One region of the Paenibacillus xanthanilyticus genome, then DNA from elsewhere that is predicted to be linked to it. Evidence: predicted binding sites of a transcription regulator. Region 1 holds the regulator's gene; each other region holds the start of a gene.
The links. The regulator Rex, encoded in region 1, represses fermentation and respiration genes when NADH is low (regulators of the CRP and FNR family bind a similar motif). The targets are predictions, from matches to a motif close to TTGTGAAATATTTCACAA.

Region 1 (6,073 bases):
AGCCAGCTGTGCCCAAGCAGCCGGTTATGCAAGATCCCGGCAACGAAACGGGATTAATGGTTAAAGGGCAGGGGTATTTCAAATTATTCATGTTCAAAGAAGCGGCTGACCACTTCGAGCAAGCGGTGCAAGCAGCCCCGGAGAACAACATGGCGCGTCTGTTTCTTGCGATGACGCATATGCATCTTCAGCAATGGCAGGAGGCGCAGCGGCATTTTCAACTGCTCGTCGAGCTGACCGATCACCCCAAGTGGCAGGCGCTCGGATATAACGCGCTTGGCTGTATTCAAGCGGTACGAATGAATTTGGAGCAGGCGGAACGTTATTTCTTGAAGGCGCACGAGACTGACCCGGCTTTTACCGACCCTTTATCGAACTTGAAATCATGTCAGAAGCAAGACGGGCACTTATCTCTTTATTTCGGTAGCGGGCAGCTTTAGTTTGCGGAGAGGATCGAGTAGCGGAAGATGAACTATGCGGTTTTGGATCTTGAGACGACCGGCCATGGGGCCGGCGATGAAATTATACAAGTCGGGCTGGTGCTGCTTGACGAGGAGATGCAGACGATTCGGTCGTACAGCAGCTTCGTCAAGCCGACCATACCGATTCCAGCCTTTATTACGCAGCTTACGGGCATCGATGATGAGATGGTAGTCGATGCGAAACCGATTGACGAAGTGCTGCTCGAAGTGATCCCGCTGCTGGACGATGCGGTTCTGGTCGCCCACAACGTTGGTTTCGACGCCGGCTTCTTGAACCAGGCGTTGGATCGAAGCGGATATATGACTTTCGATGGACGGAGATTGGATACGATCGATCTGCTTCGCATCCTATACCCGACGCTCACCTCGTATCAGCTGGGCTCGGTCACGGAGCATTTCGGAATCGTACACGATCAGCATCACAGGGCTGATAGCGACGCAATGGCAACCGCCGAACTGTTCGCGGAATGCTACCGCAAGCTGGAGCGATTGCCGCTGTTGACGCTGCAGCGCATTGCATCGCTGCTGGGAGACGCCATCGACGATACCGGTTGGTTCGTGAACGAGATTGCGATACGCAAAGAGACGATGTCCACCGTGGATTCGGATGCCTATCAATATTTCAGGCAATTCGCAATGCAAGCGGGCGATTGGACGGAAGAACAATCGCCCCGCGAAGGCGAGGATATTCCGGTCGCGGATTGGACGTTCGACCAATTTTTAAGCGGACTCAAAGAGAATATCAAGGCGCTCATTCCCGGCTACGAGGAACGAGAACCTCAAAATATAATGTTCGAAGAGGTGCTGGCCGCGCTTGAACAGAACCGGCACCTGCTTATTGAAGCGGGCACAGGAACGGGCAAATCGCTCGGCTACCTGATTCCCGCTCTGTTTTATGGTATCCAGCAGGATAAAAAGATAGTCGTCAGCACGCATACGATTAACCTGCAGGAACAATTGCGTCAACGGGACTTGCCTTTATTGCAGCAGGTGATGCCCGCTCCGTTCCGGGCAGCGATATTTAAAGGACGGGGCAACTACTTGTGTCTTCGCAAATTCGAAGGCAAGGTGAATATGCACGATTTTGCTTCCCCGACCGAAGACCGCATTACGGCTTCGCAAATGGTCGTGTGGCTGTCGGAGACCGGACATGGTGACCAAGAGGAACTGAATTTCGGCAACAAAGGGTCGGAATTCTGGGGAACGGTCGCCAGTGACGCCGATTCCTGCCTCAATCGAAGCTGTCCTTGGTTTAAGCGTTGTTATTATCATCGCGCGAAACAGGAAGCGAATTTGGCGGACGTCGTCATTACGAATCATTCGATGCTGTTCACCGACATCCGCGCAGACCACCGGCTCCTTCCCGGTTATGAGCATTTAATCGTGGACGAGGCGCACCATCTCGAGGAAGTGGCAGGCAAGCATCTGGGCACCCAAATTTCGTATTTGTCCGTGCAGCATCCGCTTGTCCGATTAGCCAAGGACGCGCGCAACGGGCAACTGGTCAGCCTCATTCACAAGCTTGCGGGAGAACCCTCTGACAAATCGCTTGCGTGGCGGGAGAAGATCGACGAGATTTTGCCGGATTTCGGCGATTTGCGGGACGATTGGGACCAATTATTCGAGCTGCTGTACGCAATGATGGGCAGCGGCCAATCCGATTCAGCAGAGACGGGACAGCTGGTGCTCCGCTTGCGCCATGGCAATTTGCCGAAAGGCTGGGGCGACGCGCAAATCGTGGAGGAAAGCATTCACGGGCATTTGAGCAAAATCGTGCGAACGCTGGATAAAGTGTTCGGTGAAATCAAAGACGAAGTCGACGACTCGGCGATCGTCGCGATGGTGACGGACTTGAGCGGGACGGTCAAGGATTTGACACGGGCACGCGACGAGCTTCGCACCTTCATGAAAGCCGACAAGGCTGATATGGTGTATTGGCTGGAGGGAAACACGAATTTCAGGGCAAAATCCATCCATCTTTATGCCGTGCCGGCCGATGTCAGCGAGCAGCTGCGCACCCACTTCTTCGACGCCAAGAAAAGCGTCGTGCTTACATCGGCGACGCTATCGGTGCAGAAGTCGTTCCAATATGCGGCGGAACAGCTCGGGCTCGGCGAAGACGAGAAGAATGGCCGACTGAAGACGGTTCAACTTCCGTCTCCGTTCAACTACAGAGAACAGGCGCTCGTTGTCATCCCGCGCAATTTGCCTGTATTGAAGGGGGCGGCAGGCGATCCTCACTTTAACGAGCTGCTGATCAAGTCGCTTGCGGATACGGCGGTCGAGACGAAAGGACGGATGCTCGTGCTGTTCACTTCGTACCGGATGCTGAAGCAGGTATACGATCCGTTGAAGGAACTGCTTGCAGCAAGCGGCATTCAGCTGATTGGGCAAGGCATCGACAGCGGCAACCGGAGCAAGCTTACCAAGCGGTTTCAACAGCAGGCCAAATCCGTACTGCTGGGCACGAGCAGCTTCTGGGAAGGCGTCGATATCCCCGGCGATGCGCTGACGTGCCTCGCGATCGTCCGACTTCCGTTCCAGCCGCCGAATCATCCGCTCATCGAAGCGAAATCCGAAATGCTGCAGCAGCAGAAGCAGAATCCGTTCATGAAATTGTCGGTGCCGCAAGCCGTTATCAAGTTTAAGCAGGGCTTCGGCCGGCTCGTCCGCACCTCGAAGGACAAAGGAATCGTGCTCATCTATGATACGCGCGTAATCGATACCTACTATGGCAAATACTTTCTTTATTCGCTGCCGGGTCCGAAAATCGAGACGATGCATTTGGATCAAATCGTGCCGCGCATCCGCGATTGGCTATCCACCAAAGCAGGAGAGGAGGTCCGCACATGACTAAGACGTTCAAAATTTCCGAAGCCGTCGTTCGCCGGCTGCCGGTCTATCTTCAAGTGCTCGGCGATTTGCACAAGCGCGATATTCAAACCGTCTCTTCCCAGGAGCTTGGTAACAAACTGGACTTGAATCCGGCGCAAATTCGTAAGGATTTGGCCTATTTCGGAGAATTCGGACGCAAAGGCATCGGCTATGACGTTTCGTATTTGATCGAGAAAATCAGGCAAATTTTGAAGTTGGATCAGCCGCTGAGCGTCGGGTTGGTCGGCGCTGGTAATTTAGGCCGCGCGTTGTGCAATTATAATACGTATTTGAAGGATAATATGAAAATAACGGCGGTATTCGACGCGCATGCGCCGATCGTCGGCACGAAAATCAACAGCTTGACCGTACTGCCCATGGATAGTCTGATCGAGAAAGTGAAAGAACTGAACATCCGAATCGGGATTATTACGGTCCCTGCATTCGAAGCGCAGAACGTGGCCGATCGATTCGTGGCGGCAGGCGTCGAAGGGATATTGAACTTCGCGCCTGTCATCCTGCGCGTACCCGAACACGTTCGCATTCACTACGCGGATTTTACCCGGGATCTGCTCAGTTTGGCGTACTATTTGGAGAAAGAAGGAGAGACCGAGAATGAACCGGTTGTGGATTGAGAACGGCACGTTCGTCACGATGGACGATAATCAGCCTTGGGTGAAAGGTCATATGGTCGTGGAGAACGACCGCATTACATACATAGGTGAGGCAGCGCCAACGCCGATTCCCGAAGGGGCGGAACGCATCAACGGCCAAGGTCTGGTTTTCATGCCGGGACTGATCAATACGCATGCGCATTCGGCCATGTCGCTGCTGCGGGGGTATTCGGACGACGAAGCGCTGCAGGTGTGGCTGCAGGATAAAATGTGGCCGATGGAAGGCAAGTTCAACGACGAAGACGCGCATTGGGGGAATGCCCTGGCCGTGATCGAAATGCTGAAGTCCGGCACGACGACGTTCGTGGACATGTACGACCGGATGCCGATTTTGGCCAAAGTCGTGGAGCAGTCGGGGATGCGCGGCGTGCTGACGCGCGGTGTGATCGGCCTCTGCTCGCCGGCGGAGCAAACCGCGAAGCTCGAAGAAGCGAAGCAGTTCGCCAAAGAGTGGAACGGTCAAGCAAACGGACGGATTCGGACGATGCTTTCGCCGCATGCGCCTTACACGTGTCCGCCGGATTACATTGAACGTATTGTAGCCGCGGCGCATGAGCTGGATGTGCCGCTTCATACCCACATGTCCGAATCCGCGGCAGAAGTGCAGCAGAACGTCAACGATTACGGTACCCGTCCGGTGGAGCATCTAGATAAGCTGGGCTTCTTCTCGCGGCCGTCGCTCGTGGCGCATGCCGTGCATCTGAACGACGACGAGATTGCGCTGCTGGCCGAACGCCGTGTGGCGATTTCCCACAACCCGGCGTCGAACCTGAAGCTGGCGAGCGGCATCGCGCGCGTGCCGGAGCTGCTGAAGGCCGGTGTGACCGTGTCGCTTGGCACCGATAGCGCGGCGAGCAATAACAACTTGGATCTGTTCGACGAGATCCGCATCGCGGCGCTGATCCATAAAGGCGTATCCGGCGATCCAACGGCGATTCCGGCCATGGAAGCGCTGCGGATGGGCACGGTCTATGGCGCCCGGGCGATCTGGCAAGCGGATGAGATCGGCGCGCTGAAAGCCGGCATGAAAGCCGATTTTATTGCCATTAATACGGAACAACCGCATTTTTACCCGCAGACGGAAATCGTCTCGCATCTCGTGTACAGCGGCTCCGGCCGCGACGTGCAGCATGTCTGGGTCGATGGCCGCCAGGTCGTGAAATCTGGCGTGTGCACGCTGCTCGACGAGCAGAAAATTATGGCCGAGGCACAACGCGCGTTTGAAGGGTTGCTGGCCCGTTAATGCGGACCGTACGACGCAAACGTCTTCCGTTTTGGACGCCGGTGCGAATTGCGTTATTCTCAGCGGTCGTCGCGGTGACGCTGCTGATCGGCCTTAACGCTTATTACATGCACGTTCAAGGCCCGCGGTGGAAGGAAGAGAACCAAGCGAAGTGGCAAGCCAAACAGATGGCCGGTCTTGTCTCGACAAAGGATGCCTACAAGTACGTGTGGGATACGACGGCTTGGGTTGTCGAAGGGAAGGACGCGGATGGGGACGATGCCGTCGTCTGGTTGACCGGGGAGAAGCTGGACCAGTTTATCGTGCGTAAGAAGAGGGACAGCGTCATCAGAGCCCAACTGAAGGAGCAGTTTTTCCAAGGGAAGCCGGATGCGGAGCTGAAGCAAATGCAGCTCGGGATGCTGGAAGGCCAGCCGGTGTGGGAGTTGTTCTACGCGCGGGATCAATCCGGCGAGCTGATGTATTATTATGATTTTTACCGGTACAACGATGGCGGTTATATCATCACCTATAACTTGCCGAAACAATAATCACGGACGTAAGCCGCTGCAGACGCAGCGGCTTTTTTTGGCATACTCAAGGGCATACTCGGCGTGGAACATCGTGCCGTGGAACATTTTGATTCATGAATAATCGAGCGGAATGCGATAAACTAAAGTTCAGGTTGAGAGGATGCGGACAGAGCAGTGACGATAGAGCGGATGTGAAGGCTGCCAGCACTGCCAGCACTTACACGCACGCTCGGTCCATGACGTGTGTTATACTTTTTGATACGGATTAGATATTTCTATCGGATTAGA
Region 2 (6,073 bases), on a different contig from region 1:
CGACGCAGTGCAGGCACATGAGCGGGATCGTCTGCCGGTCCACGAACGGGTTGACGTCGAGCACGTAGTTCCGGTTGCGCTCGTCGTGCCCGCCGCATTGGGTGCAGGCCGCCAGGCAGCTGCGGCAGCCGACGCAATTGTCCATTTCGATATAAAGATAATGCTTCATCGGAAGCCTCCTGTCTGTGCGGATGCGGATGGCGATACGGCCGCGACCTTCTCGATCTGGGCGGCGCACGCCTTGAATTCCGGCATGCGGGACATCGGATCGAGCGCGGCGATCGTCAGCAGATTGACCGAGTCGTCATGGCCGAAATGATACGGCACGAACACGGTATCCGGGCGGATCGCCTCCGTCAGCTTCACCTTGAAGCGGGCTTCTCCCCGGCGGGTATGCAGCCGCACGAGCTCTTCGTGGGCGATGCCGTACTTCTCCGCCGTCTCGGGGTGAACCTCGACGAACGGCTCCGGACACATCGCGTGCAGGAACGGAATGCGCCGCGTCTGATTGCCGGACAGATAGTGGTAGACGACCCGCCCCGTCGTCAGGCGCAGCGGATATTGCTCGCAGGGCTCCTCCGCCGGCGGCCGGTACGGAAGCGCGCACAGCTTGGCTTTGCCGTCCGGATGATAGAACGTCTTATCCAGGAACATATGGGGCGTGCCGGGGTCCTGCTCGTCTTTGCACGGCCAGAACACGCCCTGCTGCCGATCGATCTTCTCCCACGTCGCGCCGAAGTAATCGGCGTAGCCGCCTTTGGACGCAAGACGGAATTCGTCGTTGATCGCCCGCGCAGAGGTAAGGTGGCGGAAATAATCGCCTCGGCCGAGCCGCTCCGCCAGCTCGATCTGCATGAGCCAATCCGGCTTCGATTCGCCGACCGGCTCCTGCGCCTTGTTGATCTTGATGATGCGGCCCTCCAAATTCGTCACCGTGCCCTCGTCCTCGCTCCAGGTTGTGGATGGCAGGACGACGTCGGCGAACTCCGCCGATTCGGAGAGATAGATATCCGAGCACACCATGAAATCAAGGCTCATGAGCGCGGCCCGCACCTCGTTCAGATTCGGCGCGGAGACGGCCGGGTTCGAGCACAGCAGGTAGAGGCTCCGGATCGTCTTATTGGTCATCAGCTCGAACATCTCATAGGCCGAAACCCCGGGCAGCGGCATCTCTTCCGGCCGGATGCCCCATACGCGGGACACCTCCTCGACATGCTTCGGATTCGCGATTTTGCGGTAGCCGGGGAGCGCGTCGGCTTTTTGCCCATGTTCCCTGCCGCCTTGGCCGTTTCCTTGTCCCGTGAAGGTCGCCACGCCCGACTTGGGCCGTCCGATCTTGCCCGTCACCAGGCACATATTCGTATAGGCGGACACGTTGTCCGAGCCTTTATGCTGCTGCTCGATGCCGCGGGCGAACATGACGACCGCGTTCGGCGCCTTGCCGTACAGCTCGGCGGCACGGATCAGCTTCTCCGGCGCGACGCCCGTAATCTCGCTCGTATATTCGGGGGTGAACGCCTTCACCGTCTCGGCCAGCTCCTCGATTCCGTTCGTATGCGCCTGGATGAACGCCTCGTCGGCATAGCCGCCCGCAAGCAGCAGGTTAACCATGCAGTTCGCCAACGCTAGATCCGTCCCCGGCCGCAAATCCAAATGAACATCCGCACGCCGGGCGATCGGGGTCTCCCTCGGATCGACGACGATCAGATAGCCGCCACGGTTCTGCACCTCCCAGATGCGGAACATCGAGGTCGGGTGGCATTCCGCGGTGTTGCTGCCGGCGATGAACAGGCAGTCCGTCTCGTTCAGATCCGTCCAGGGCAGCGTCGATCCCCGGTCGATGCCGAACGTGCGCATGAAGCCCGCGGCCGCGCTGGACATGCAGAACCGCCCGTTGTAATCGATGTACCGGGTTTGCAGGCCGACGCGCGCGAATTTACCGGTCAGGTAGCACTTCTCGTTCGTCATCGATACGCCGCTGAACACCGACAGCGCATCCGGGCCGTAACTGCTCCGCAGCGATTGAAAGTTGCGCACGATAAGGTCGTACGCCTCCTCCCAAGTGGCCGGCCGGAACCCTTCCTTCGTTCCGCGCAGCGACCGGTCGTCGCGAATGAGCGGCGTCATGAGGCGATCGCCGTGATTCGTCTGTTGGTAAGCGGTGACGCCTTTCGGACACATTTTGCCCAGCGTGACCGGCCAATCGTAGCGCGGCTCGACGCCGATAATCGTATTCGTGGACGTATTCACGCGCAGATTCATACCGCACTGCATGCCGCAATAGGAGCAGTGGGTCGGCACGAGTCGCTCGCCGGGATGATGTTTGTTCGCGATGGCCGCACGGGCGGCTCCGTTATCCTTTAGCATCCTGATTCGCCTCCTTCACGCGAAATTGATGGGTCGGGATGCCCGTGAACCGGGACATCCGGTATTTGCGGCGGCAGGGCAGACACAATTCCGCCAAGTGATCGCCGTCCTCGGTCTTGAATTCCAGGTTGTTCTGCTTGAGCACGTCGACGACGTCCCGCGACTGTTCGGCCGACACGAATTCCGTGCCGCATACCCGGCATGCTTTGGGCTCCGCCTCGCCGTAATGGTCGCGATAATTCCTCGCCAGCACGCTGAGCGGCCGCATCGGGATATGCGCCAGCTTGCCGAACGGCAGATAGAGCAGCGTCAGAATGACGGACCACTGATGGATCAGGGACATGACCGGATGGCCGAAGCCATGCAGGAAGATGTTGCTGAACGTCAGCAGCAGCCCCGTCACCGAGATGAACAACAGCAGGTACAGCGGCAGAAAATCGTACGCGAAGCTTTGCTCGGCCAGCGCCTGCTTATTGCGGATCCGCCGGTACAGCGCCATGCAGACGCCGCCGATGACCATGAACGCCGTAATATTGAGCGCATTGTAAAACAGGAACGCGATCCAGCCGTCCGCGGGTACCCGCATCAGATCGAGACCGAAGCCGACGACGGTGTAATAGCCGTTGTCCGCCATCGTGAAATACATCCACCCGAACACGAGCGGGAACGTCACGAACGCGGACAGGATGCAGCCCCAGCCGAGCAAAATATGCTGCAGCCAGCGGTACCAGCCCCGGTTCCAGATGAACCGGTGCACGACGAGATGATCCGCCGCCACGGCGGGCGTCGATCTCCGGAAGATCAACCGTACCCCCTTGCGGAGCAAAATACGGGTCGGCGGACGTTCCGCCCAAGCCATGAACCGATAGAAGAAGCCGCCGATAAAGACGACGGTGCCGACCATGTAGCCGTATAACGCCAAATCCAAGTGCGTAAAAAAACGCGATCCTATGTACATGAGCGCCGCCAACGCGCACACCGTGGCGAAGACGTTCCTCGCCCACCTTGAAGCAAAAGCTCGATTCATGTTCACTGCCCCCCGCCTCCAACGATTCTGTAAGTAGTAGAACACAACGCGAAACAGTCCCGCTGTGATTAATATCACGCGGGACCGCTATCGTTTCGCGAGAACTCGCCTTATGTCCTGGAACGGGCTTCCTGTACTCGGTCGCGCAGCTTGAACAGCGCGAACGCGCTCGCGAACCAGACCAACAGGCCAAGCAGCAGGCTGAACCACCACAATCCCGTGGCGCGCAGAGCGACGAGTACCGCGATGACACAGGCCGCGCAGCCCGTCATGCCGTACACGGAGCCGCGGGCGATCGCGGCGGCCTTATCCGAGCCTTGGCTGATCCCTACCATCATGACGGCCACGATCATGACGGCCGGGAAGGCTGCGAAGATACCGCCGAGCGCTTTCCAGGGAAGCAGCACGGAAGCGACGTAGCTGAGGACGACGGCAAGCCCGCCGAGGGCGAAACGGAGCAGCAGTTCTTTGGCTTTCATTGGAATCCCTCCTTCTTTACGCGCTGAACATCAAGTACGAAATCGCGACCGACGTCGTCAACCAGCCGAGAACCGACAAGGACAGGCCTTTCTTCCATCCTTTGCTGGCGCATAACATGCCGACCGCCACCGCGCATGCCACGTTGATGCCCATCCCGATCAGCGCGCCTTCGGATAAGGCGATCGACTTCGAGACGAGCGCATCGCCCGCATGGTCGAACCGGATCGTAAGCAGCGCGGCCAGGAACACTGCCGGGAACGCGGCGAATATGCCTCCGATGGCCCCGCCGACCCGTTTCGATATAAGGGAAGCCGCGGCGACGGCAGCGCCGCCGAGCACGAACCGCAGGATAATGGCCGTAAGCGATAAGTGAAGCATAAGGAATCTCCTCCGTTTAACGACGTGAATGAATAACGCGAAGAATGCTTTCTTACCAGAATGAACAAGGCAGGTTAATAGTAAGCGGTAGAAACAACCCTTCATCCCTACATCGTGAAATTTTTCACTTTCTTTGATTGACTTGATCCTACTCCTTCCACCTCCATAAGCGCTGTAACGTAAATCACAGCCTCTTCGCCCCCTTTCGCCGTTCCCTCCTCCCTGCGTTGTGACGGTTTGCCAAGAACGGTTGTTAATTTTCACCAACGACTGTGATTTATTTTACAGTGCGCCTCCCTTCGGCATTGGTATACTTTGGATCATCAAAGCACGGTGCGGCCCGCGAACGACAAGCGAAGGCACGCATCCGACGGGAGGTACTCGTTATGGCAAGAATTAATCAATGGAACCCCGAGAACGCCGAATTTTGGGCTAAAGAAGGCAAGCGTCACGCCACGCGCAATCTGTGGATCTCGGTCCCCTCGCTCATGCTCGCTTTTATCGTCTGGCAAATTTGGTCCGTGGTCGCGGTCCGGCTGAACGACGTCGGCTTCCAATTCACGGATAGCCAGCTGTTCACGCTTGCGGCAATCCCCGGTCTGGTCGGCGCGACGATGCGTTTCGTCTACACGTTCGCGGTCGGCATCGTCGGCGGGCGCAACTGGACGGTCATCTCGACCGCTCTCCTGCTCATCCCCGCGATTGGAATCGGCATGGCGGTTCAGGATCCAGGCACGCCGTATTCCATCATGCTGCTGCTCGCCGCGCTGTGCGGCCTTGGCGGCGGCAACTTCTCCTCGTCGCTGTCCAACATCTCGCTCTTCTTCCCGAAGAAAGAGAAGGGCACAGCGCTCGGCATTAACGGCGGACTCGGCAACATGGGGGTCTCGGTCGTCCAATTCGTCACGCCGCTCATTATCACGACCGGCACCTTTGCCGCGCTGTCCGGCGACGGGAAGCTGCTGAAGGACGGCGGACAGCTGTGGCTGCAGAACGCCGCATTCATCTGGGTCATCCCGATCGTGCTCATGACCGTCATCGCTTTCTTCGGCATGGACAATTTGCCGGGCGCCAAGCAGTCGTTCTCCAGCCAGTTCGCCATCGTGAAGCGCAAGCACACTTGGATCATGACCTACCTGTACGTTGCAACGTTCGGTTCCTTCATTGGCTTCTCCGCGGCGTTCCCGCTGCTGCTGAAATCGCAGTTCCCTGAGCATGTCTCGCTCGCCTTCTTGGGCGCCTTCATCGCGGCGGCGGCCAGACCATTCGGCGGCTTCATCTCGGATAAATTCGGCGGCGCCAAGGTGACGGCCATCACGCTGTTCGCCATGGGACTCGGCTCGCTCGCAGTCATCTATTTCATCGGGCAGGGCAGCTTCGCGGGTTTCTTGATCTCGTTCCTGGTGTTATTCCTGGCGGCCGGCACGGGCTCCGGCTCGACCTTCCAGATGATTCCGTACATCTTCCCGGTGAAAGAAGCGGCGCCGGTGCTCGGCTTCACGGCGGCCTTCGCCGCCTACGGCTCCTTTTTCATTCCGAAGCTGTTCGGCTGGTCCATCAACGCCACCGGCTCTTACGTGACCGCCTTCTACGTCTTCATCGGCTTCTACGTCGCGGCCATCGTGCTGAACTGGCTGTTCTATCAAAGCAAACGCGCCGAGGTCACCTCCTTCGTCACGGCGAAGGAACCGGCGGATCGGCCGAAAGCGGCGCATTAATGCGCATCCCCGAGACTTCGGCTTAATACGGCAAATAGGGTTAGCGCTGCATCTCGGATGCGGTCGCTAACCCTTTTCGCATGCTTGTGGCGGAACTAGTCCA
Region 3 (6,073 bases), on a different contig from region 1:
CCTTTCGATAACCCGTGTTCCCGGTGAAGCAGCGTATGGGTACGCCATGCCCGGTCGTCTCGCTCCGGAAAATCTTCCCTGTAATGCGCGCCCCGGCTCTCTTCCCGGGCAGCCGCCGCTTCCGCAGTCAGCATGGCGCAGGTGAGCAAATTCGCAAATTCGTACTCCTCGCGCGTGCGCAGCACCTGCTGAAAGAACGGCAGTTGGCGTTTTAGCTCCTCGAGGCCTCTAGCCAGGCCTTTGCCATCACGGCGCAGGCCGACGTTCCGGACCATCACCTTCTGCAGCTTGAGCCGCTTCTCGACGACTGCCTGCATCGGCGCGTGCGTCCGCTGCAGCGAAATCGGCTGATCGCAAAGTCCTGATTGCAGAGGAGGCAGCTCGTTAATGCGCTTCACGATGCGTCGGCCGAACACGATCGCCTCCGACAGCGAGTTGCTCGCCAGCCGGTTCGCCCCGTGCACCCCGGTGGACGAACACTCGCCGCACGCGAACAAACGGGGAATATTGGTCTCGCCATGCAAATCGGTTTTTACGCCGCCCATCATATAATGCGCGGCCGGGGCGACCGGAATCCAGTCGGTCGTCAAATCCAGGCCGTACGTGAGACAAAACTCGTAAATCGTCGGGAACCGGTGCTGCACCATCTCCGGCGATTCATGGGTAATATCCAAATACACAAAGGTCGACTTCGTCGCTTCCATCTCGCTGACGATCGCCCGGGCCACGACATCGCGCGGCGCAAGCTCCAGCTGCTCATGGTAGCGATCCATGAAACGCTCCCCGCGAATATTGCGCAGCACCGCACCTTCGCCTCGCACCGCTTCCGAGATAAGGAAGCGCGGCGCGCCCGGATAACAGAGCGACGTCGGGTGAAACTGAATAAACTCCATGTCTTGTATGTAAGCGCCTGCGCGATAAGCCATGGCGACGCCGTCGCCCGTCGCGACGTCCGGGTTGGTCGTATAGCGATAGAGTTGGCCCGTGCCGCCCGAACAGAGCACGGTTGCTCTGCCCCGCACGTACAGCCGGCTGCCATCGGGCTTCTGCACGATCGCGCCGCTGCACTCGCCGTCTGCCGTCACGAGATCAATGACGAAATGATCGTCCCAGACTTCGATTCTCGGCTCCGCCGTCGCTTTCTCCGACAGCGCGCGCACGATCTCGTAACCGGTCGCGTCGCCGTTCGCATGCAGGATACGCCGATGACTGTGCGCGCCTTCTTTGGTCAGCTCGTATTCGCCATTCTCCTGGTCGAACTGCGTGCCCATTCGAACGAGATCCTCGACCCCTCTGGGCCCCTCATGAACGAGGACGTTCACGGCCGTCTCCGAACAGAGCCCCGCTCCTGCGATGAGCGTATCGTGAAGATGATAGGCCGGGGAATCGTCCTCGGCGATAACCGCGGCGATCCCGCCCTGGGCATAACGGGTATTGCTGTCCATGAGCGACTTCTTCGTAATCATGAGCACGTCGTGGGTCTTGCTTGCCTTAAGCGCGGTGAATAAGCCCGCAATGCCGGCACCGATGACGAGGACGTCTTTCTCGACGACAGGGAGCTCGGATAAATCGATATCAACTAAATAACGTGGGATCATCGGGTCTCGTCGTTCCTTTCTTATGGAAAGAGAGTAGCGCATGCTACTTCACCTGTAACATGCGCTCCAAGGATAAACGGGCTTTATCTGCGACTTCTTCCGGCACGTAAATCTGCGGCTGCATCGTCTCCAGACATTTCACCAGCTTCTTCAAGTTGTTGACCTTCATATTCGGGCAAACGAGATATTTGGTCGCGAAGTGGAACGTCTTGTCTGGGCTGTCGAGTCGCAGCTGATATCCCGTGCCGTCTTCCGTTCCCACGATAAACTCTTTATTTGGCGATTCTTTGCAATATTTAATGATGGCGGTCGTGCTGCCGACGAAATCTCCGAGTGCCACGACTTCCGGACGGCATTCCGGATGGACGACAAATTCGGCATTCGGATACTTGGCTTTCATCTCTTCCACGTCTTTGACGGTCAGCATATCATGCGTGTTGCAGTAGCCTTCCCAGATGATCATTTTCTTGTCGGTTTTTTGCTGCACGTAGTGGCCGAGGTTCTTATCCGGCACCCAAATGATTTCGTCCGATTCGACGGAATTGACGACGCGTACCGCATTCGCCGACGTACAGCAAATATCGGTCTCGGCCTTAATCTCGGCAGACGAGTTAATGTACGTCACGACGGTCGCGTTCGGGTGCTGCGCCTTCAGCTTGCGAAGACCGTCGACGTTGACCATGTCCGCCATCGGGCAGCCTGCCCGTTCGTCGGGAATGATGACCGTCTTGTTCGGGGCCAGAATCTTCGCGCTCTCGCCCATGAAGTGCACGCCGCAGAAGACGATGACATCCGCGTCCGTCTGCGCCGCTTTCTGTGCCAACAGGAAGGAATCTCCGCGGAAATCCGCCACTTCCTGTATTTCGTCGCGCTGATAATAATGAGCGAGTATGATGGCATTGCGTTCTTTCTTTAATTGCATCAGGCGTTCGCGCAGCTCCCGATTCTGTTCGGCTTTGCGCTCGAGTGCCAATGCTTCCATGTCGTGACCTCTCCTCTTTTTCCACTTTGTGAACAGATGCACAAACTTATCGATAAGAACAGATATAGTGTGAACCATCTCGGGGAAATTCATTTGATTAAGAATTAATTTACACAAGGCTCGAAGGGCTGTCAATAAAGTCCCCATAAGAAAAACCCCCATGCCTTCGCGTAATCGAAAGCATGAGGGTCTACAGCAACCAGGATGAACCATTTTGGCTTGAAATGGGTATCGTCGTCCAAAGAACGCTTAGCGTTTGCCCGGATCGTACGGCTCGCCCAGCGCGCCTGGCGCACGGGAACGGCCTACGGCAGCCGCGAGCACAATCAGCGTCAGCAAGTAAGGCAGCATGTAGAAGAATTCCTCCGGAATCTGCTGCGAGAACTCGAACAGCTGCGCGAAGTTGCGAAGCGAAATCGCGAAGCCGAAGAAGATCGCCGCGCCGGCCGCGCCGAGCGGGTGCCACTTGCCGAAGATGACGGCCGCCAAGGCGATGAAGCCTTGACCGGAAATCGTATTATGCGAGAATGTGCCCGTCGTCGTCAGCGTAATCGTCGCGCCCCCAAGACCTGCCAACACGCCGCTGAGCAGCACGCCGATGTAACGGTACTTGGTGACCGAGATGCCGACCGTATCGGCGGAACCCGGATGCTCGCCGACCGCGCGCAGACGCAGGCCGAATGGCGTCTTAAACAGGACGAACCAAACGATCGCGATCATAACGATGCAGAGATACGTGGTCGGATATGCCGTAAAGAGACCTTCGCCGATCAGCGGGATGTCCGACAGACCCGGAATCGCGTATTTGGAGAACATCTCGACGGAGTTCGTCTCGCCTGCCCCATCGTACAAGCTCTTCACCAAGTACAGGGAGAAGCCGAGCGCCAGGAAGTTGATGACCGTACCGACGACGACTTGGTTCGCCTTGAACGTGATGGTCGCCAGCGCGTGCAGCAAGGCGAAGATCGTGGCGAAAATCATCGCCGTCACGATGCCGACCCATGCTGCGGACAGTCCGCCCATACCGCTGCGCGCCGCATAATCCGCGCCGACCGCCGCCGCGAATGCGCCTGCCGTCATCAAACCTTCCAATCCGATGTTGACGACGCCGGAGCGCTCCGACAGCAAGCCGCCGAGCGCCACGAAGATGAGAGCGGTCGAGAACACGAGCGTCGTGTTCATTAATTGACCAAGAATTTCGATTACGTTCATGTGCGTGACGCCTCCTTGCTGCCATCAGTCGGCTTGTTTCTACGGAAGGAGAACGGCTTCATGACCATGCGCACGATGCCATGCGAAGCGATGAAGAAAATGATCGCGCCGATGACGATGCGCACGACTTCCGTCGGCACGTCGGCCTCGAAGCTCATGCCGCCCGAACCGTAAGTCAGGCCGCCGAACAGGATCGCTGCCAGCAGAATGCCGATTGGCGTATTACCGCCCAAGAGCGATACCGCGATGCCGTCGAACCCGTAACCCGGAGATGCCGACGAAATCGTTTGATAGCCAAAGACGCCGAGCACCTCGAAGGCACCGCCAAGACCGGCGAACGCGCCTGCAATGAACATCGATTTGACGACCGTACGGCCGACGTTCATGCCCGCGTAATGAGCCGCGTCCGGATTCAAGCCAACCGCGCGAAGCTCATAGCCTTGTTTCGTTTTCCAAAGCAAGATATAGAAGAGGAAGACGCAAATAAGCGCGACGATCGTACCGCCGTGCATACGCGCATGATCCATCATCTCAGACAACCAGCCAATGGACCAAGAGGCCGATTCATGAACTTCGTTGGACTTCTGCTGCCCTTTCTCGCTGAGCCACGTACCGATGACGTAGTTGGCCAAGTAGAGACCGATCCAGTTCATCATGATGCTCGAAATAACTTCGTTCACGCCGCGCTTGGCTTTCAGGTAGCCGACTATGCCGGCCCAAATGCCGCCAAGCACCGCTCCGCCGAGCATGGCAAGCGGCGCATGAAGAAACCAAGGAAGGTCCAACTTCACGCCGATGAGCGTCGCGCCCAGCATGCCCATGACGAATTGTCCTTCGGCGCCGATGTTGAATAGGCCCGTCCGGAACGCGAAGGCGACGGATAAACCGGTAAAAATTAACGGCGTAATCGCGCGAATCGTCTCGCCGATGTCATACGGGCTCTCGATCAGCTTGCCGAATAGCGCACCGTACGCGACAAGCGGATTGTACCCGCCAGCCAACATCACGAGGGCGCCGGTAATCAGACCGAGAATAATCGCGACGATCGGAACGAGCGATGATGACTTCGTGAAAATCTTGATGCCTTTGCCTAAAGCTTTGTTATATTGTTTCTCTGGAGATTCCATACCTTCACCCCCCTACGCGTTGGTGTCGCCGGCCATCAGCATGCCCAGGCGCTGGTTGTCGCGGTTGAGCGGGTCAACTTCGCCGACGATTCGCCCTTCGTACATGACGGCAATCCGATCCGATAATTCAAATAGCTCATCCAGCTCGAAGGAAATCAGCAAAATCGCTTTGCCTTCGTCTCTTGCTTGACGCAGCCGCTGCTGGACATATTCGATTGCGCCGATATCCAAACCACGCGTCGGCTGTACCGCGATGAGAAGCGATGGATTCCGCCACAACTCGCGCGCAATAATCGCCTTTTGCTGATTACCGCCGGAGAGCGAGCGAGCATGCGTGTGAATGCCGGAGGAGCGGACGTCAAACTCCGTCGTCAGTTTGTTCGCCAGCTTGTCCATTTCCTCGTACTTCAAGAACCCGCCGTTATTAAATGGCTTCTGGAAGTAGTTCCCCAGCACGACATTCTCGCTGAGCGTGAAGTCTAGTACCAAGCCGTGCTTGTGACGATCTTCCGGAATGTGGCTGATACCCGCCAGACCGGTTTGGCGCGGGCTTTGGTTGGTGATGTCCTTGCCGTTGATCGTCACCTGACCGCCACTCAGCTTTACCATGCCGGTAATCGCTTGTACCAGCTCGGACTGACCATTGCCGTCGACGCCTGCGATGCCGAGAATTTCGCCCGCGCGAATCTCGAGACTGACGCCGTTCAGAACGGATTTGTTCTGATTGGACTTCATCTGAAGATCTTTGGCCGTGAAAATAACCTTGCCGACTTCGCGTCTTGATTTCTCCGTCTGCAGGCTTACGCTTCTGCCGACCATGAGCTCAGCCAGCTCGCGCTCGTTCGTATTCTTCGTCTCGACCGTGCCGACGACCTTGCCGCGGCGAATGACCGTGACGGAATTGGACAGGGCCATGACTTCCTTCAGCTTATGCGTAATGATGATGATCGATTTGCCTTCAGCCGCGAGGCTTCGGAGAATGTCGAGGAGCTCTTCGATTTCCTTGACCGTCAGCACCGCCGTCGGTTCGTCAAAGATGAGAATATCCGCTCCGCGATAGAGCGTCTTCAGAATTTCTACCCGCTGCTGCATACCGACCGTGATGTCCTCGATCCGCATGCCCGGGTCTACCTGCAGCCCGTATTGCTCGGAGA
Region 4 (6,073 bases), on a different contig from region 1:
AGCCCGATGCAGACCGACAGCGCGGCGAGCGCCATCGAGCCATGTCCCCACGCGTAGACGATCATGGCGCTCAGCGCGATAAAATCCAGCCAGCTGCCGAAGTCGGACAACAGCTGTCCGGCGAACAGCCGGCGGTAGCCTTTCTCTTCAAGAGGCCGCCACAGCGGCTCAGTCTTCGGTGACGTCATAGGTTCTCTCCTCCGGTCGCAATTGGGTTTACCATCACCCTACCGCATCCATGTCAGAGGAATATCAGACGAAGCCCAGCTCGTGCCGAAGCTGCGACCGGATCTCTCCTTCGATCTCCGTCAGCCCTATATCATCGGCAAGCTGCTTCCATTCCTTCGCGTAACGCTCGCGGAGACCGGCAAGCTCCGGCTCCCCGCCAATGGACACCACCGTATGATAGGCGTTCATCAGATTGGCGAGGAACCGCGACTGCCGGAGCAGCTCCAAGCCCTGGTCGATACGCGCCAAGCCCTTATCCGCGTCTTCGCGGTAGGCCGCAATACCTGTCAGCACGCGATATTGTCCCGTCTCGCGCTGGTACGGGTACTGCGCCAGCTTTCGCTCGGCGTCAGCCGCCGCTTCCGATAGCTCCGGCCAACGTCCGGACCGGATCACATACTCGAGCCGCAGGTTCGCGGCATACGGAATGAGCCCTTCCCAACCGTTACGCTCCGCCTCCGCCGCAAGCTCCTCCTGCTTATCGCGCGCCTGATCCCATTCGCCCCAATCCATGCTCATCGCAATGATGGCCATCGTGGCAAGCTCCGTATGCCAGACCGGCGGCAGCATGCGGCGCTCCAGCGCCCTTTCGACGTAAGCCCGGTTCTCTAGCGGCCGTAAGAGCTGGTACAGGTAGAGCAGCAGAAACGCCCGTTCGGCGAACGGCGCTTCCTCCCGCACGATAAACCGCACGTCCCTCCCCTCCATCATGCGAAGCAGCAGCGCGAACGACGGATCGGCCTCGAAGCCGAGCACCTCCTTGTTCCGCGAGAGCGTCAACAGCGCATCTCCGCGGCCATAACGCAAATACGTCCCGGCGATCGCTTTCATATCCTCCGAGAACTCGGCCAAGCGCGGAAGCGGATTGCCTTCGCCGGGCGGCTCCTCCGCGATGAATCGGTACCCGCGTCCGCGAATCGTCTCGATGCGGATGCTCGGCGACCAGCCTTCCAGCTTGCGCCTCAGCCGGTACACATGGTCGTCCACCGTCCGGTCGGTCGGCGACTCCATCGTCCATACGCCATCCAGCAGCTGCTCCCGCGACAGCGTCTGCCCCGCGTGCCGGTGCAAATACCGGAGCAGCGCGTATTCTTTGGGAAGCAGGCTGACCGCCTGTCCCTGCCATATCACGGTATACGAACCGTCCTCCCACCGCATGCGGATTCCTCCTTCTCCTCTCCTTCTATCCTAGCAGAAAACACGGCCGGCAGGCGGAAAGACGCATCTCGCGCGGGACGGCGTCGATAACCCTTAATTAACGCATGCAAAGATGATAGTATTAAGAGAATTGGCATATACACAACACAAACGTATATAGACACTTTTTGTATACCTATCATCAGAGGAGGACTTTTCATGGCCAAACGCATCGACGGCTTCAGCGACTGCGCCAACGCCGAAGGCTGTCCGGTCGAATTCACGCTGGACGTCATCGGCGGCAAATGGAAAAGCGTGCTGCTGTACCATCTCATCGGCGGCACGAAACGGTTCAATGAGTTCCGACGCATCTGCCCGAATATTACGCAGCGGATGCTGACGCTCCAGCTCCGGGAGCTGGAGGAGGACGGCATCGTCCACCGCGAGGTGTACCAGCAGGTGCCGCCGAAGGTCGAATATTCGCTGACGCCGTTCGGCCGCACGCTCGAGCCGATCATTATGAGCATGAAGCAATGGGGCGAGACGTACCGTGACCGCGCCGAGCTTAACGCCGTGCCGGAGTAGCATGACAACGCAAAGAGGCCGCCCGCAAAGGCGACCTCTTCTTTATAAGCGGCTTGTATTGCGGCGCTCTTAGTGAGCCAACGCGAACAGACCGTGGATATGCGACAGGTAGCGGATGTTGGACGCTTCCTTCATGAGCGTGGCCGGCAGACCTTTCAGGTGCGTTTGGTTGCCGCCGATCATGCCGATCGCGTCTTTGCGTCCGAGGCTGCCCAGCGTACCGGAGAACACCGGCGTGAACACGTCTTCGACGCCGCCTTTGAACTTCACCGCCAGGTTGTAGCCGACGACTTCGCCCATCTGCCAAGCCAGCTGCGCCGTTGGCGGATATGGACGCGCCCCTTCGCTCGGGATGACGACCGCGCTGTCGCCAGCGAGGAAGACGTCCGGGTGCGAAGTGGAGTGCAGCGTGTCGGTAACAGTCGCGCGGCCGCGGTTCACTTCGATGCCGCAGTTCGCGACAACGGCGTTGCCGCCTACGCCGCCCGTCCAGACGAGCGTGTTCGTTTCGATCGTTTGGCCGTCCTTGAGGGAGACCGTCGTTTTCGTCATTTCCGTAATCGCCAGACCCACGAGGAATTTCACGCCGCGTTTCTCGAGCGACTTGTAAGCACGGTCAACGAGGTTTTGCGGGAAGCCGGCCAGGATGGACGGACCTGCTTCGACACAGTACAGCTCGATGTCGTTGAAGTCGATGCCTTTCTCACGGCAGAGGACCGGCAGCTTGTCGGCGAATTCGCCCACGAGCTCGATGCCCGTCAGACCGCCGCCGCCAACCACGATGCGCGCGTCAGCTTTGTTGCCCGATGCTTTGTAAGCGTCGAGGCGAGCTTCCACGTGCGCGCGGATGCGGTTCGCGTCGTTGACGGATTTGAGCACGAAGCTGTTCTCTTCGAGACCCGGAATGCCGAAGAACGCCGTCTCGGAACCAAGCGCGATAACGAGTGCATCGTACGAGTATACGACGCCGCTTGCCAGCTCCACGCTCTTCTGGTCCGGCTTGATGGACGCGACGGTGTCGATCACCAGGTTCACGTTCTTGCCGCGAAGCAGCTTCTCAAGCGACAGGGATACGGCTGGCTCGGCGATGCTGCCTGCAGCCAGACGATGCAGCTCGGTGATGATTTGGTGCGTCGGGAAGCGGTTCACGAGCGTGATCGTCGCTTCTTCGGCCGACAGATATTGACGTGCCGTCAATGCGGTGAGCAAACCGCCGTAGCCGCCGCCAAGAATGAGAATTTCTCTGGACATGTTTATCCCCCGTTCCTTACAGTTTGTTCCGGTCGCGTTCTGCCATAGCGTTCAGGAACGCCTGCGCAAAACGGAGCGTTTTTTGGACTTGCGGATCTTTAAGCATTTTCAGCATGCCGAACAAACCGATCGATGCCGTCTCGACTTGCGCGCGGTCGTTCGCTTCGATGGCCGCAGCCGCGATGCCCTTCGCCTTGTCGACAACGGGAGTCACCATTTCGCCGAAGCCGCCCATCATGTCATTGATGAGCACTTGGTCCGTCGCGATGCTTTGCGCGAAATCATACGCTTTGGTCATCATGGTGACCATTTCCGCCAGTTTCGGCAGGTTCTCCACCAGAACGGTTAGCGATTCTTGAACCTCCGGCTTGATCAGCTGATCCAGAATATCCAACTGCTTGCTGGCCGACAGCTCAGCCGTTTGTACAGCTTCAGGTGTTGACATTAGAAACGTCCTCCTTTACGGAAAATCACGGTTTGGTTGCCAGTTCGCGTGCCTGCTTCGGCCTGTTCCGGTTACGGCCCAAGCGCCTTGTGACAGTTTTCACATAAAAAACCAGACGAGTCTGATCTTCTAATATCGCGTTTTATTCGCGGTCGGAGAGCTCCGATCACGCTGAGCAGGCAAGAACGAAATTGAACCTTCTCTTTATTCTACACCTTTGAACAAAAGGTGAACAATAATTTTTTTCTTTTCGTACTTAATTTGTTTTAAAAACATCAAAAAATCCGCCTGAATCCCACTTAAAGGACAAAAACTTATTTCTTCCGGTCGCCGTCCAGACGCATCCGATTTTTTAACCGCTGCCAAATCGTGTAGAATTGATGGTGGCTAATCCTATATTTCAACTCATACCGATACTTCAGCTTCCGATTCATCATTCACCCCTTCTTTCGCGTTACGCTTCACGAATCGATAATAGCGAGCAAAGATGAGGGCTCCCTTCGCGCAAATTGAGCGCTGACTGCGTGTTTTTACATTTTCTTCACAAAGGGGGAAACGCTAATGCGAACACAAAATATCGCGCTGGTCGCCGTACTCGCGGCGATCGTGCTGGGCATACTTCTATTTCTGTTATGGGATCAAAAGGACGGAGAATCGAACCTACCCGAATCGCTGGTGACGACCTTTCACGAAGATGCCCGAACGACGCGGGCGTTCACGTGGTTCACGGATAACCCGAAGGCGGGCACCGTGATTCAACTTGTCGAAGGCAAGGCGACAAGCGCCGCGTTCGACGGCGGCAGCCGCACGATTATCGCGCGCACCGGCACGACGCAGCCGCTGGCCGAAGGAGGCTCCCAGCAAGGCGTGCACAAGGTGAACGTCACGGATTTGAAGCCGGACACGCGGTATACATACCGGGTCGGGACCGGTGAAGAAGGGGAATGGAGCGAACCCGCGCAATTCGCGACGGCCCCCGTGGAGACGGACGCCTTCACATTCCTGAACGTAACCGACTCGCAAGGCGCGTCGGAGGCGGACTTCAAGCTGTGGGGCACCACGCTGAGCCGGGCGTTCGACGTCTTCCCGGATTCGCGCTTCATCGTGCATAACGGGGATTTCACGGAGAATCCGAAAGACGAGAACGCATGGCGGTCATTCTTTGCCAGCGCGGCCGGCATCCTTCCTTCGGTGCCGCTCATGCCGGTGACGGGCAATCACGACGAGATCGAGGGCAACGCCGAACGGTTCGTGTCGCATTTTCACGCGCCGAGCAACGGGGCGGCCGGGTCGATCCCCGGCACGACGTATTCGTTCGATTACGGTTCGGCGCACATCGTCGTGCTGAACACGGAATCCAATCTGAAGGGTCAGATCGACTGGCTGCGCAACGATCTGGCGTTCACGGACAAGCCGTGGAAGATCGTCGCCCTGCACCGCGGCCCTTACGGAGGCAACACCTACAAGAAGCTGGACAAATGGGTCGAGGTGTTCGACCAATTCCAAGTCGACCTCGTGCTCCAGGGGCATAATCACGAATACAGCCGCTCTTATCCGCTGCGCGGCGGCAAAACCGTGGGCGACGGCGAGAGCCCCGTTCGCGATCGCGAAGGCACCGTCTACGTCGTCGCCAACACGGCGGGGCCTAAGTTCAACGAAAAGAAGGAGGACCTGTTCTACCACAAGGTTCACCTTCAGAACAACAAGCAGATGTTCGCCGGCATCACGATCAAAGGCGACTCGCTGCTCTACGAGGCGTACGACGTAGACGGCGTGAAGGTCGATGCGTTCGAGATTCGTCACTAACCCAAGAGACCCATGAGTACCCGCCCGCTTGAAAGACATCACGCCAAGAAGCCTCCGTCCGCATGGCAATTGCCGTGCGGACGGAGGCTTTTGTCTACAGTCTATTCAACCTGCGCCGTTAATCCGTCAGTTTCCCCTGTTGAAGCAGCTGGAGAATCGCGACGCTGGCCACGTCTCGGGTGACGACGGTCTGGCCGCGGAAGTAGGCGACCCCGCCCGACGTATCGCCGCGCAGAATGCCGGCATCCGTCACCGCCGCGATGCTTTCCGCCGCATAGCTCGGGAACTGGCTTTCATCGCCATAGGCGACGCGCGTAGGCGCGCCTTCGGCCGGCGCGATATTGAGCAGCTTGATCGCGCGGGCGAGCATGACGCTCAGCTGATCGCGCGTAATCGACGCATCCGGCGCGAACCGGCCTTCCGGCGTCCCGGTAATCAGTCCCGCTTCATAGGCGGCCGCCACGTCTTGGGCATACCACGCATCCTGCGGCACGTCCGGGAACGCTTGCTTGGACGAGCCCGACAGACCGAGCGCGCGCGCCAGCAGCGAGGCGAATTCCGCCCGCGTCACGGCCCGCTTCGGCGAGAACGCCGTTTTGTCCGTGCCGTTCACGAGCAGCT

Region 2: ACFSKT_RS25345 (DUF3147 family protein) is a predicted target of Rex. The motif match lies at 4,365-4,382, and genes of this name have one in related genera.
Region 3: nadA (quinolinate synthase NadA) is a predicted target of Rex. The motif match lies at 2,607-2,624, and genes of this name have one in related genera.
Region 4: ACFSKT_RS29320 (helical membrane plugin domain-containing protein) is a predicted target of Rex. The motif match lies at 3,734-3,751, and genes of this name have one in related genera.

What each region holds. Positions count from the first base shown of each region.
Region 1 covers NZ_JBHUHA010000001.1:1,966,606-1,972,678, reverse strand. The annotation lists gene ACFSKT_RS08150 (tetratricopeptide repeat protein) at 1-440, shown strand, start outside; gene dinG (ATP-dependent DNA helicase DinG) at 468-3,335, shown strand; gene ACFSKT_RS08140 (redox-sensing transcriptional repressor Rex) at 3,332-3,991, shown strand; gene ACFSKT_RS08135 (amidohydrolase) at 3,972-5,273, shown strand; gene ACFSKT_RS08130 (cell wall elongation regulator TseB-like domain-containing protein) at 5,273-5,803, shown strand.
Region 2 covers NZ_JBHUHA010000002.1:1,845,564-1,851,636, forward strand. The annotation lists gene ACFSKT_RS25325 (4Fe-4S dicluster domain-containing protein) at 1-169, opposite strand, end outside; gene ACFSKT_RS25330 (molybdopterin oxidoreductase family protein) at 166-2,367, opposite strand; gene ACFSKT_RS25335 (hypothetical protein) at 2,354-3,394, opposite strand; gene ACFSKT_RS25340 (DUF3147 family protein) at 3,505-3,873, opposite strand; gene ACFSKT_RS25345 (DUF3147 family protein) at 3,890-4,252, opposite strand; gene ACFSKT_RS25350 (MFS transporter) at 4,639-5,970, shown strand; gene ACFSKT_RS25355 (glycoside hydrolase family 43 protein) at 6,066-6,073, opposite strand, start outside.
Region 3 covers NZ_JBHUHA010000002.1:2,922,979-2,929,051, reverse strand. The annotation lists gene nadB (L-aspartate oxidase) at 1-1,598, opposite strand, end outside; gene nadA (quinolinate synthase NadA) at 1,642-2,580, opposite strand; gene ACFSKT_RS30335 (ABC transporter permease) at 2,830-3,792, opposite strand; gene ACFSKT_RS30330 (ABC transporter permease) at 3,789-4,919, opposite strand; gene ACFSKT_RS30325 (ABC transporter ATP-binding protein) at 4,932-6,073, opposite strand, start outside.
Region 4 covers NZ_JBHUHA010000002.1:2,698,691-2,704,763, forward strand. The annotation lists gene ACFSKT_RS29300 (MFS transporter) at 1-188, opposite strand, end outside; gene ACFSKT_RS29305 (winged helix-turn-helix domain-containing protein) at 253-1,386, opposite strand; gene ACFSKT_RS29310 (winged helix-turn-helix transcriptional regulator) at 1,585-1,950, shown strand; gene ACFSKT_RS29315 (NAD(P)/FAD-dependent oxidoreductase) at 2,020-3,201, opposite strand; gene ACFSKT_RS29320 (helical membrane plugin domain-containing protein) at 3,218-3,646, opposite strand; gene ACFSKT_RS29325 (hypothetical protein) at 3,961-4,083, opposite strand; gene ACFSKT_RS29330 (purple acid phosphatase family protein) at 4,208-5,452, shown strand; gene ACFSKT_RS29335 (S8 family serine peptidase) at 5,571-6,073, opposite strand, start outside.